2 regions of the Paenibacillus medicaginis genome follow, and region 1 is predicted to be linked to the other one. Evidence: riboswitches for the same ligand, from Rfam matches in the RefSeq annotation. Region 1 holds a riboswitch; the other holds the start of a gene.
The links. Region 1 has a riboswitch for S-adenosylmethionine ahead of ACE5LO_RS15425 (methionine ABC transporter ATP-binding protein). Riboswitches for the same ligand answer to the same signal wherever they lie in the genome.
Positions count from the first base shown of each region.

Region 1 (6,957 bases):
CTGCCCAAGCTCTACAATTACACTGAAAGCCGGTATCGAACGCGCTTTGCTCGAAGAAGTTGACGGTGTGCAGGAAGTAATACAGGTATTCTAATATGCTTCAAGCATATTGACGGTAAGGGCCTTGACTTCGCAAGAAGCCAAGGCTCTTTTTTGCGGACTCCCTACCCATCTACAGTATAGAAGGACGGATCGGGTCGAGGCCTCCTGAAATGTCCATAATATTGCCTGTAATAAAGTCGGACGAATCCTCGCATAAATAAGCAATCACACGTGCGATATCCTCACCGCTGCCCGGTCTGCCTCTGGGTGTCTCATGATCCTCCATGCCGCGAACCTCGGCAATCGTCTTCTCCTTATTGTCGCCCCGAATGTCTCCGGGACAGATCATATTGACCGTGATTCCCGACAGAGCTTCTTCAACAGCCAGAGTCTTGGTAAAAGAGACCAAACCCACCTTCGCCGCTGCATATACCGCCCGGTGCGGCCATGCTCTTCCCTCCGCAGCATGTCCAAATCCAAAATGGATAATTCTTCCCCATCGCTGTCTGCGCATATGCGGAAGTACCAGATGATCCAGCAGCATCGTGCCGACCAGATTCCCGTTCAGCATCGCATGAATTTCAACAGGCGCATAGTCAGCGAACAGCTTGCGCTCGCGTATAAAAGGCCCTGCGTTATTCACCATGATATCCACACCGCCGAGCTTAAGCTCGACCTGGCTCACCAGCTTTTCAATATCCTGCTGCTTGGAAATGTCCGCCTGAACGGCTGTACACCGAACTCCCTTGGTTTGAATGATTTGTTCCAGCTCCAGAGCTTCCGTGCGGCTGTGTACATAGTTTATCGCAATATCGAACCCTTGATCCGCCAAATGTAAAGCTGTCATTCTCCCCAGCCCTTTGGCGCTTCCTGTAATCAGGGCAATCTTTGGTTTCAACGCACTTCCTCCTCTGCAAAGAGAACGCCACAGAATCAGTATAAAAGATTTGGGTCCATGCCTCAACTTGTCCGGGGAACAGCAAGTAAAAACCGCCCCTGCCTGAAGGCAGAAGCGGTGTGGGAAACGGTCTGTTCAATTAAAATGCCGGAACGATAGCTCCCTGGTATTTATCTTCAATAAATTTCTTGACTTCCTCGGATTGCAGGGCTTTGGCCAGCATCTGAATGCCTTCGGAATCCTTGTTATCCGGACGGGCCACCAGCAGATTCGCGTATGGAGATTCCTTGTCTTCGATGAACAGGGCATCCTTCGTCGGATTCAGGTTGGCTTCCAGCGCATAGTTGGTGTTAATGACCGCCAGGTCCAGGTCAGGCAGCTGGCGCGGCAGCATGGCCGCATCTGCGTCGCGGACGTCCAGGTTCTTCGGATTGCCAGTGATATCTGCGATGGTGGAGTTGATGTCCGTGTTGTCCTTTAAAGTAATCAGACCTTGCTTGGCCAGCAGCATCAAGGCGCGGCCAGCGTTTGTCGCATCATTAGGGATGCCTACAATAGCGCCGTCCGGAATTTCATCCACGGATTTGTATTTTTGCGAATACGCGCCCATAGGCTCAACGTGTACTGGCACTACGGATACCAAATCCATGCCACGCGCTTTGTTCTCGCTGTCCAGATACGGCTGGTGCTGGAAAAAGTTCGCATCCAGTTGCTTGTCGAACAGCTGCACATTCGGCTGCACATAATCGTTAAAAGTAACAACCTGCAGGCGCACACCCTCTTTTTCCAGCGCAGGCTTGATCGCTTCAAGAATTTCAGCATGCGGCACAGCGGATGCACCGACCTTCAGCTCGATACTGCGCGATGTTCCCGGATTATTGTCCGCAGTTGCCTTCTGACCGTTTTGAGCGTTTTGAGTGTTCCCGCAAGCTCCCAGAATCAGCAGCAATGCAAGGCTTAAGAAAGCAAATGACCATTTTTTCATAACGTGTAATCCCTCCAAAATTTAATTTTTTTAAAAAGATTGGGTATGAATAAGGATCTATATTTAATGTTTCCTTATTTCCGTGTATAATGCCGCACCAGACGATCACCCGCCATTTGCAGCACCTGAACCAGTACCACCATGAGCACAACGGCGACAATCATGACGGCCGTGTCATAACGGTAATAACCGTAGTTGATCGCCAACGCACCCAAGCCGCCGCCGCCGATCATCCCGGACATGGCCGTATAGGACACGAGCGTGACAATCGTAATCGTTAAAGCGGCGAGCAGTCCCGGCCTTGCCTCACGGAGCAGCACGCGAAAAATGATCTGCCCGGTGGAAGCTCCCATCGCGTGAGCCGCTTCAATAACACCCCGGTCCACCTCGCGCAGGGACGTTTCGACAAGTCTTGCGAAAAACGGCGCCGCTCCGATGACAAGCGGAGGAATCGTGCCGGTCACTCCAATGGAGGTGCCAACGATCGCCCTCGTTACAGGGATCAATGCGACGATCAGAATGATAAACGGCACGGATCTCAGTATATTAACGATAAATGACAGTACGGTGTAGACCACCTTCATCAGGCCAAGTGACGAACGGCTGGACAGGAACAGCACGACCCCGAGCGGCAGCCCCAGAATCAGTGTGAACAAACCGGATATCAGCAGCATTTGGATCGTATCCATTGTCGAACTGCCGATCTCATTCCAGTTAATCTGTGAAAAATCAAGCTCATTCATCCGCCGATCACCTCCACATCAAGCCCCTGTGTCGACAATTCCTGCGTCGTCTCCCGGATCGCCTGCTCGTCTCCTTCAAAGCGGACGGTAAGCAATCCGTAGGGCACATTTTTCAGCGTGGAGATCGTGCCCTGCAGGATGGCAAAATCCACACCGGTCCGCCGGACCGTGCGTGATAAAATCGATTCATAGGTTTTATCACCCAGGAATGAAATTCTGACAGTCTGCGAAGAGGACGGGTGGGAGGCGGCAATCGCTGCCTGCAGCTCTTCTCCCTGGTCTGTCTCCCTCATAATAAATTCCCTTGTCACCGGATGCTGCGGCTTGATGAAGACTTCAGCCACCAGACCCTGCTCCACGATTCCGCCCTGATGAATAACAGCGACACGGTCGCAGATCCGCTGGATCACATGCATTTCATGTGTAATCAGCACGATGGTCAGATTGAAGCGCTCATTAATATCCAGCAGCAGCTTCAGAATGGAATCCGTCGTCTGCGGATCGAGCGCCGACGTGGCTTCGTCGCACAACAGCACGTCCGGGTCACTGGCGAGGGCACGGGCAATGCCGACCCGCTGCTTCTGGCCGCCGGACAGCTGTGCCGGATATTTGTTGGCATGCTGCTCCAGCCCGACAAGCGCGAGCAGATCCTTCACCTTCTTATCAATTTCCGCTTTCGGTCTGCCGTCAAGATGGAGCGGAAATGCGATATTGTCATATACGGTCGCGGATGACAGCAGGTTAAAATGCTGAAAAATCATCCCGATTTTACGGCGTCTGGATTGCAGCTGCTTCCGGTTAAGTCCTGTCATATTTACACCATCGATCCACACCTCGCCCGAGCTTGGCCGCTCCAGCAAATTGATGCAGCGAATCAGTGTGCTTTTTCCTGCTCCGGAGTGGCCAATAATGCCGAAGATTTCACCTTTGCCGATCGATAAGTTCAGGTTGGACAGTGCAGGTGTCATCCGGCTGCCTTTGCCATAAAACTTCGTTAGCTCTCTGATTTCAATCAAGTTGGTCCGTCCCCCTTCTCTTCCTTTTACCCCATCCGCCGGGACTGTCTCTATTTTGTCCTGTTAAAGGCAAATAGCCCTTTTCACAAATGAAAAGGGCTTCTGCAATCCAGCAAAATCCGGTTCTCATCTGCCAATACTACTTAAACACAGTGGTATTGTTGGAATTAGCACCATGACGCTGCCCCCTAAGCGCTTAATAACGCCGGGGTGCAGCCGGTTGCCGGGCTTCATCGGGCCAGTCCCTCCGCCTCTCTCGATAAGAGATTATATAATTGTTTCAATTATTTTGAGTTTGGGATATCCACTCTATAACCTTCATAAAGCTGACATTAAACTAGATTTCAGTATAGATACTTTACATGGCTTTGTCAAAGGTAATTTTTTTTCCACTGCTGGTTCGTATATTCGAACGCTTCCGCTACCGACCGGCAGACCATGTCCAGGCCCTGCCGCAGATCGTCAAGATGCTCATCCAGATCCTCAAGCTTGATTTTGCCATACAGCGCCCGCTGCTTCTGCCACAGATCATCCTGCATTTCCACGTTCATGTAGTGCACTTCCGTATTTCTGCGTTTACGCAGCCGGTCAAGCGGCTCCCTGAAGCGGTCCTTAAGCTCAAACAGGCGATCAGCCAGCCTGTCGTGGATTTTCAAATACCGGAACTGCCGCAGCACGGTGAAATAGGAGTAATGTGCTTTTACCCTGGATGTGTTCATATCGTAAAAGTCATTCAGCAGATTGCCGAGCTTATCCAGCATGGAGAACACCCGGATAAACCCGTTTTTGTAAAAATACACATACCGTTCATAATCCGCACGCTCCTGCCCGGTCATTTCCTCGGAAAACTTCGCATGCACCTTGTTCCGGAAAAATGCCGCGGCAAACTTGCTCTGCTCCAGCTCGTCCAGGGAGGACATCAGCCCGCGTGTCAATATGTCGGCCTTACGGAAATCGGACGTAGGATCTCCGCTTTGCTCCATCTGGTGCTGTAGCAAGCCCAGCGTCCGCTTCATGCTGTTCATCGCCTGCAGCAGCATTTCGTTATCCTGCCTTGACGGTTCTCCCAAAAGCTCACGCAGCATATGCTCAACCTCCCCGTGTCTGTTCCGGCCCTGCGAAGTTTATACTTTCTGAGATCTTCACAAACCGTAGCTTTTCCAGCGTTCATCCACCAAGTGCACAATGTCCTCGCGCGGCAGCACCTCATCCGGGTAACCAGGCTTCATACGCGCATCCACTATGATCGGCAGCTTGTAATTCAAATGATGCAGCTTGACTTCATGATCGGCAAACATGTCCGTTGCCGGATTGAAGCGGGTGAATACTGTCCACAGGAAAGAGGCCTGTGATCTTACTACCTCTTCGGCGTTATCCACAATAAACACGAGCGGCCACTTCTGCTCCATAGCAGACATGCGCTGCAGCACGTGCACAGGCAGCTCAGGCTCCTGCTCGTAGGAGGCTCCCGAGATGACAAGACAGCCGCCGCAATAGGACTCAATACGGGTGATGCCAGGCAGGTCTCCGCCCTCATACATCCGTGGCAGTTCACGCACCGGCTCGCCGACCCCCATCAGCACGGCCTTGCTGCCATGGTTAAGCTTGCGCCCCGTATAATCGAGCGTATCATGCGAAGTATGATTAAGGATGAACAAATCCTGTGCCGGATTGAAGCGCTCCAGAATCGTCTCCAGCAGCACCGTAAAATTCGACAGGTCGAGCGGCTTGTCTGTCAGCATAAGAAACTTGGTCAGCGAAAGCTGGCCTTGCCCCAGGATCGTAAAGGCAGATACGAGCGCCTCGCGCGAGTAGCTTTCACGCACAACCGCAGCAGCCAACGCATGAACCCCGGTCTCCGCATACGCCCATAAAGAGCGCACAGCCGGCATAACAAGCGGATAAGCCGGTGACAGCAAGCGCTGCAGGAATTCGCCCAGATAATAGTCCTCCTGGCGTGGCTTGCCTACAATCGTAGCCGGATAGATAGCGTCCTTGCGGTGATGCGCATGTTTGACATGAAATACCGGAAAATCATGCTTCAATGAGTAATAGCCGAAATGGTCCCCAAACGGCCCCTCCGGACGCCGCTCATGCGGAGGCACATAACCGCTGATCGCAAATTCAGCCTCTGCAGGAATACGATGTCCGCCCAAAGGATCTTCCGCCATCGGCAGCTTGTCACCCATAATCAGTGATGCAAGCATCAGCTCGGGCAGATTCTCGGGAGCGGGGGCGATCGCCGAAGCGATCAGCGCAGGGGGCCCGCCCAGGAAGATCGTAACGGGCAGCGGCTCGTTGCGCTGTTCTGCTTCGTGATAGTGGAAGCCGCCGCCTTTATGGATCTGCCAGTGTATTCCCGTTGTGGAGTCATCATAGATTTGAATCCGGTACATGCCCAGGTTATGGTCTTTGGGCTGGCCGGGCTTCTCTGTATACACGAGCGGCAGCGTAATGAATGGACCTCCGTCCTCATGCCAGCTTGTGACACGCGGTAGTTGCGCGAGAGGCGCCTCCGTTCTCTGTACGCCCAGTACAGGGGCTTCTGCGGCGGAGACCGTTTTTACTCCTACCTTAATCATGTCCCTGATCAGCCCTCGTTCATTCCACAACGCTTTCGGAGTGGGCGGCAGCAGCGTCTTCGTTGCATTGACAATCGTCTTCATCAGCTGCTCCGGACGGGGGCCGAAGGCCATATCCACCCGCCGGTTGGTGCCAAACAGATTGCTGACGACCGGAAACGGCGTTCCTTTCACATTGGTGAACAGCAGAGCCTTGCCCTCCTGCTCAATCACCCGACGGTGAATCTCCGCCAGTTCAAGATAAGGATCAACGGGTGCTTCAATAATATGCAGGTCATTTTCTTTGCGCAGCGCTTCAATAAACTGCCGCAGATTCTGATAGATCACGGTATGTAGTCCTCCTATATTGAAAGCCGCCGCAGGTGCTGAGGCGGGCCGGTAATATCAAGCCTTAACCAAAACAAAGTCCTCGAGCAGCTCGCGGACTTTGCTTGTTCTGATCTTATTATAGGGGTTTACCTGCTTTTGGGCAAAACCGGATATTGCAATCCCCTTAAGTACGCTGAAGGGAAGCGTTCTGTACGGCCATTTTCTCCGGCGACAGCTGCCATACCCGGAAGCTCATGTAGCACAATACGGCAAACAACGCTGCAATGATCACCATATGCGACAATACGACAAACATGTACAACTCCGGTCTTCCCGCCGTATAGAGCAGCGCAATGCCCACAACAATCTGCAGGGCAATGAG
Region 1 covers NZ_JBHIRY010000014.1:111,550-118,506, forward strand. Annotated here, with positions in the region: gene ACE5LO_RS15405 (NifU family protein) at 1-94, shown strand, start outside; gene ACE5LO_RS15410 (SDR family oxidoreductase) at 173-940, opposite strand; gene ACE5LO_RS15415 (MetQ/NlpA family ABC transporter substrate-binding protein) at 1,080-1,925, opposite strand; gene ACE5LO_RS15420 (methionine ABC transporter permease) at 2,000-2,668, opposite strand; gene ACE5LO_RS15425 (methionine ABC transporter ATP-binding protein) at 2,665-3,684, opposite strand; SAM riboswitch class I at 3,808-3,950, opposite strand; gene ACE5LO_RS15430 (Cthe_2314 family HEPN domain-containing protein) at 4,056-4,769, opposite strand; gene ACE5LO_RS15435 (UbiD family decarboxylase) at 4,827-6,593, opposite strand; gene ACE5LO_RS15440 (COX15/CtaA family protein) at 6,760-6,957, opposite strand, start outside.

Region 2 (6,957 bases), on a different contig from region 1:
CAGGGAATCAAGGCCTGCTTCATGAATTTGCCGGATCACCTCTTCCAGCGATAGACCGTCTGATACGACCTTCATCTTCTGAATTTCGGCCGGCGAGAAGGAGTGCATCGTAATGTTCGGGAAACGCTCCTTGATCGCTTTTAACAAATCCGTGTAATAGCTGAAGGGCAGATTAGGGTTCGTTCCGCCCTGCATCAGAATTTCCGTGCCGTCAACATCCTCTGTCTCCTGAATCTTCTGAAAAATGACTTCATCGGGAAGCACATAACCTTCCTCCGAACCGGGTCTGCGGTAAAAAGCGCAAAAACGGCAGTACACGTCGCATACATTCGTATAATTTATGTTTCGCCCGATGACAAATGTCTTGATCGGACTCGGATGCATCCGGTTCATGATCACATTTGCTGCATCCCCCATCTTCTCAACCTCATTGGATTCAAACAGGGCAATGGTATCCTCCAGATTCATTCGTTCACCGCGCAATGCCTTATCTAAGATATGGTCTATTCCACTCATTTGTCGCTTCCTCCCATCCTTCATCCTGTAAAAATCTCTTATGAAAATAATGAAATATGAAACCACTATATTATCATCGTAACACAGGTGCAATGTGAAAAACAGCACCTATTCCAAAGGTACTGTTTTTGCTTGGTCATTCTTATTCAAATTGCAGAGCCTGTTCAAGATCGGAAATAAGGTCGCCGATATCCTCCAGACCTACCGAGAAGCGCAGCAATCCGTCCGTAATACCGCGTTCGAGCCGGACGCTGCCCGGCATGGCTGCATGGGACATCATCGCAGGGTAGGAGAGAATGCTTTCAACAGCGCCAAGGCTGACCGCGACGATCGGAAGACGCACACGGTTCAGCAGTGCCTTGGCGCGTTCGCCTGAGCCGACGTCAAAGGAGACTACGGCACCGTAACCGCTGGACTGCTTCTCATGAATTTCGCGTCCCGGATGATCAGCGAGGCCCGGATAGTAAACCGCCTTGATATCCTCCCTGGCATGCAGCCATTCGGCCAGCCGGCGTGCACTTTGCTCACTGTGTGCCATACGGGCTTGCAGGGTCTTCATCCCCCGCATCAGCAGCCAGGATTCCTGAACGCCCAGTACGGTACCCAGCCCGTTCTGCAGCTGCTTCAGCTGTGCAGCAAGTGCTTCCGTACGGGCAACGGCCAAGCCTGCCAGCACGTCGCTGTGACCGCCGAGAAACTTGGTGGCGCTGTGCAGAACGATATCCACACCCATTTCGATGGGACGCTGATAATAAGGAGTCATAAACGTATTGTCCAGCATAGTGATAAGATCATGCTCATGTGCCCAGCTTGTGACCGCTTCAATATCCGTTATTTTCAAAGTCGGGTTGGACGGGGTTTCCATATATACCGCTTTGGTGTTGGGCTTCAGGGCTTGTCTGACTTCATCCAGATTCGTCATATCGACAAAGGTGGACTCGATGTTCATCCTGTTCAATATTTGGGTCAGCAGCCGATAAGTCCCGCCATACACATCCTCGGTTACGATCATATGGTCACCGGCCGACAGCATCAGGAAGGCGCTGGAAATAGCCGCCATCCCGGAGGAGTAAGCAAATCCGCGCACTCCGCCTTCCAGCAGCGCAATATAATCCTCCAAAGCCTGCCGGGTCGGATTGCCGGAACGGCTGTAGTCAAACTGCGGCGGGTTAAAAATGTCATGATGATGAAAGGTGGAAGCCTGGTAAATCGGCACACTGGAAGCGCCGGTATGGCTGTCAATTTCCGCACCGAAGTGCAGAAGCCGGGTGCCGAATTTAAGCTCTTGCGCCTCTTTTTTGTGTTGCTCGTCTCCGCTCATTGTACTGCCCCCTCCTCAACCTCCCGGCGTGCGGCTTCCAGCGCGCTGCCCAGATCTTGAATAAGGTCTTCCGCATGTTCAATGCCAACGGAGAAACGAAGCAGCCTGTCGTCGACGCCTACCGCATCCCTGATTTCGGCCGGAATGTCCGCATGGGTCTGCACCGCAGGATAGGTCATAAGAGATTCAACCCCGCCCAGACTTTCGGCAAAGGCAATCAGCTTGATATGGCGCAGCAAAGGCTCTACCAGGCTGGCATCCTTGACCTTAAACGAGAAGATTCCCGTATTCCCGGAGGATTGTCTGTTTTGAACCTCATATCCCGGGTGGCTCTCCAGGGCCGGATAGTATACGTCCGTCACGAGCGGGTGAGTCAGCAGATACTGTGCGATCTGTGTGGCATTCTGCTCATGTCTGTCCATGCGCAGGGCAAGGGTTTTCATGCCTTTCATCAGTTGGTAGCTGTCGCTCGGGGACAGCACGGCCCCAATCGAGTTGTGCAGGAAGGCCATTTCTTCAGACAGCTCTTTTCCTTTGGTGACGATCAGTCCAGCCAGGACGTCATTATGCCCGCCCAAATACTTGGTGGCGCTGTGAACTACGATGTCGGCCCCCAGTTCGATCGGTCTTTGGAAATATGGCGTAAGCAGCGTATTGTCCACAATCGTCAACAGATCATGCTTCTTGGCCCAGCCGGCTACCACCGCAATATCGGTGATCATCATGAGCGGATTGGTCGGCGTTTCTATAAATACGGCCTTCGTGTTCGGACGGCGTGACTGCTCCAACGCGTCGAGATCATTTGTATCCACATAAGAAGCGGTTACGCCGAATTTGGAAAGGATGCGTTCCAGCAAACGGTAGGTTCCTCCATACAAGTCAAGGGAGACGATAAGATGATCCCCTTGTCCGAACAGAGTAAAAATCGTCTGCAGGGCGGCCATGCCGGAGGAACAGGCGAATCCGGCGTCTCCGGATTCCAGCTCCGCTGCTGCTTCTTCGAGCACCTTGCGGGTCGGATTCGTGGTACGGATATAATCGAAACCTGTGCTCTGTCCGAGCCGCGGATGACGGAAAGCTGTCGACTGGTAAATCGGAAAATTCACCGCACCGGTTACAGGTTCATTGACGGAACCGATTTGGGCTAATCTGCTTTCGATTTTCAATTTTGGGTTATCCATATAAATCCTCCTGTTCGTTTTTACTTATTAAATTTGAGGCCCGATATCACCAATGTCATAAGGGGTCTCCTGGTACACATAGTAGTTCAGCCAGTTAGAAAATAATAAGTTGGCATGGGCCCGCCACGTGGACGGCGGCGTACAGGTTGGATCATCCTGCGGGAAATAATTTTGGGGCAAGGGAACATTGTCCAGACCTTTGGCCATATCCCGGTCATACTCCCATTTCAGGGATAACGGATCATACTCGGAATGGCCTGTCACAAAAATCTGCTTGCCGTCCGTCGTAGCGACAATATACACACCGGCTTCTTCCGATTCCGAGAGCAGTTCCAGTTCGGGAAAACGTTCAATATCCGCGCGGCGGACTTCCGTATGCCGTGAGTGAGGCGCATAGAAGACTTCGTCAAAGCCGCGCAGCAGCTTCACATGCGGCTTGCTCACTGTATGCGCAAAAACGCCGAAGCATTTGCTGTCCAGTCCGTATTTGGGAACCCCGAAATGGTGGTATAAACCTGCCTGCGAGGCCCAACAGATATGCATGGTGGAGGTCACATTGGTCCGGGTCCAGTCAAAGATGCTGCGAATCTCCTCCCAGTAGTTTACATCCTCAAATTCAAGCTGCTCTACAGGCGCACCTGTAATAATCATGCCGTCAAAGCGGGTATTTTTGATTTCGTCAAATGTTTTGTAAAACATGTCCAGATATTCCTGGGACGTGTTTTTGGACACATGCGACTGCGGATGAACGAGCGTGACATCCACTTGCAGCGGGGTGTTGCCGATCAGCCGCAGCAGCTGGGTTTCGGTCGTTTCTTTGGTCGGCATCAGGTTAAGAATCGCAATGCGGAGCGGACGGATATCCTGGTGATAGGCCTTGCTCTCGTCCATGACAAAAATGTTCTCACCCGCAAGAACCTCCTTCGCGGGCAAAGTGTCTGGAATTTTAATCGGCATAATTGCTCACTCCTGTTCGTGAAGTTTGCGAAAATCATTGCTGAGATGCCGGGCATATTAAAAATGACCCTTCTCGCAGCACGAGAAAGGTCATATCTGATTCATATGCGCCTCTCTCATCTCTCAGGTCCAGTTTCTAAAGAAAATGTGACCTGCAAGAATTAGCACCGTGCGGGTTACCGCCGGTTGCCGGGTTTCATCGGGCTAGTCCCTCCACCTGCTCTTGATAAGATTTCGCTATTTTCAATTTTAATTAATTCAAATATCCTGTATCAAACTTTAAAGCATGAACACCTCTCTCGTCAAGCAGAAAAATCCATTCATCGCGCACACGGATTCGGCTGCCTCCATAAGATGAAGCACAATGAAAATGTCCAGTTTAGCCCTTGAAAGGCCATCTGGCGGGCGTTATACTAGACAAGTGCTGCAGGCGGCTGAAACTATATGCACAGTTCAAGATTGGCGTATAAGAAAAACGTCTATCGACGTAATTCAAAGAAGCCAGACCGCGTTTAGCGGTAGTTTTTCTTGCGATTACAGGATTGCTCAGCTCCGCTGAGAACTTATAAATTCTGTAATCTAATAAAAAGGACTGCGGCGGCTCATCTTAATATAATTCGATAGGGGTGACACCAACCATGGAAGGCGACCCGAGTCCGTATAGGCGGCGGAAGCATGACAACAGCATAGGAATGACTTCAGCTTGCCGGAGACGGGACGCACGTTCTGCATGCATGTGGAGCTTCTAACTTCCTGGGTCTGGCACCAGTCTGAAAGCATTCCTTATGAACATCATTCGCCCTGGGGCGAAGCATAAGGAGTGAGAGAAATGAAAATCCGGTTAGTGAACAACGGGGTATTTACCCTCATTGACGACATTGAAAATACATTGACGGCACCGGCCGACGGCTTTTACTGGATTGATGCCGATGTTGAAGATCTCGCGGTGCTGCAGCCACTCTTTACCATTCATGATCTGGCTGTGGAGGACTGCCTGAGCGAGGAAGACCAGCGTCCCAAAATTGAAATATATGATAATCATTACTTTATCGTTGTAAACAGCATCCGGTTTGATGATGAAGAAATCTTTCTGCGTTCCCTCAATATTTTTCTCGGCAGACATTTTATCATCACCATCACCAGACAGAAGATTAATGAGCTTCGTACCCTGAAGCCGCTGCTTTGGGAGCAGGAAGTGAATTCACCTGACCGTTTTATGTATCTGCTGATCGACCTGATCGTAGACAGTTATTTTCTCGTGGGCGACCGGATCGAGGTTCGGATCGAAAAGCTTGAGGAAGACATTCTGATGCATACGAAAAAATCTCATTTGAACGAAATCATCGGTCTGCGCAGTGAAATTTTATGGCTTAAAAAAGTGCTTGGCCCGCAGAAGGAAGTCATCAACACGTTGAACAAACGGGATTTGCGCCTGATTGACGAGCAGTTGCAGAAATATTTTAGCGACATTTATGAAAACGCCGTAAAAATTTCCGAAACCTTCGACACCTATCGTGATCTGATGGGTAACCTTCGTGAAGCCTACCAGTCCAGCATTGCCAACCGGGCCAACGAAATCATGAGAGTTTTTACAGCGATCACCACCGTATTTATGCCTTTGACCGTCATTACCGGAATTTATGGAATGAACTTTGACAATATGCCTGAGCTGCACACCCGCCACGGATATTTTGTCGTAATTGGCGTGATGATTGCACTGGGCAGCAGCATGTTTCTGATTTTCCGCAAGAAAGACTGGATCTGAAATATTTTACAGAATAAAAATGAAAGACGGAGCCTTCCTTCGAGGCAGGGTCCGTCTTTTTGGCATTCACCACTAGATGCAGTTTGCTTTAGCTGGCGCTCTGCTTGCCTCCTTCATCGCGACGGTAACAGATACGCACCAGCCGCAGACGCTCATAAATTTCATCCAGCTTCATATCCCCGTGATTTGGATCGCCATACACCCGCTGCATAACAGGCTTCAAAAAGCGGTCTCCCAGCTCCTGGTAGGCCTCCCGAATCGCCTCCTGTTCCTGCTCTGTAGCGCCCGACAGCTCACTCCGGATCACGTTATCTACATCGTACCCTTCTCGCTCAAGCACCTCCAGCATTTCAATGACTTCCCTGCGCGGCAGTTCCGCCTGCTGACTTATAGCATCCAGGTCAAGACCTTCTGCCGCCCCCTTCAGAACCGCCTGACGCTGATTAAATCTGTCAAGCTCCAGCTTGTATTTCTGTTCCTTCTGGCGGTAGCTCCAATTGATAAAGTCCTGGGCGTCAAGCTCTTCCATCACCCAGTGCAAAGGAAATGGACGGTATTGCTCACTCTTGCAGGTGATGTCCTGCAGTTCCGCTCCATAAGCCCGCATCTTGCTCTCCCCCATGCCAGGCAGTTCCAGCAGCTCTGCTTCATTCCGTGGGAGAAAGACACTGATCAGCTTCAGCAAACGGTTGCTGGCAATCATATACGGTGCCCTGTGCTCAGCTGCCGCCCGGCGCCGGCGCCAGACCGTAAGCTCGGTATACACATCATCACGGGGATGAAGATCGCTGTAGCAGTATAGCTTCTGCACAAACAACCCACGGCTCCCGCCTTCTTCGCGTTCATGGAATACCCCGTCAATAAGCGGACGGTACCCTTCGGACAGCTTCAAAGCCAGCTGATAGCGGTAAATGGAGAGCATCTCCTGCCATGAACGTCCCTCATACCAGACGCTATCCCTCTCGCCATCCCCTTCTGTAGTCCGCCAGCCGACAGACCATACTCCCTCTTCTTCCCCGATCCATACCTGGGCAGCCCCCAGTCCGTCGCCTTCCTCCGTCTGCGACAGCTTGTTCAAGAATACAATCTCCATACTACAAAACCTCCTCTGGTTATGTATCAGCATCTGGCAACAAAAAGAAGCACCTATCTCGCGTATTCGCAAAATAGGTGCTTCCTTATAAACCGGACTATGCTGTTAAGCTCATCTTATAACG
Region 2 covers NZ_JBHIRY010000005.1:209,677-216,633, reverse strand. Annotated here, with positions in the region: gene mqnC (cyclic dehypoxanthinyl futalosine synthase) at 1-516, opposite strand, end outside; gene ACE5LO_RS07930 (aminotransferase class V-fold PLP-dependent enzyme) at 659-1,837, opposite strand; gene ACE5LO_RS07925 (PLP-dependent transferase) at 1,834-3,018, opposite strand; gene metA (homoserine O-acetyltransferase MetA) at 3,046-3,975, opposite strand; SAM riboswitch class I at 4,089-4,208, opposite strand; gene corA (magnesium/cobalt transporter CorA) at 4,805-5,740, shown strand; gene ACE5LO_RS07910 (HRDC domain-containing protein) at 5,829-6,833, opposite strand.
Region 2: another riboswitch for S-adenosylmethionine. It lies ahead of metA (homoserine O-acetyltransferase MetA); the one in region 1 lies ahead of ACE5LO_RS15425 (methionine ABC transporter ATP-binding protein).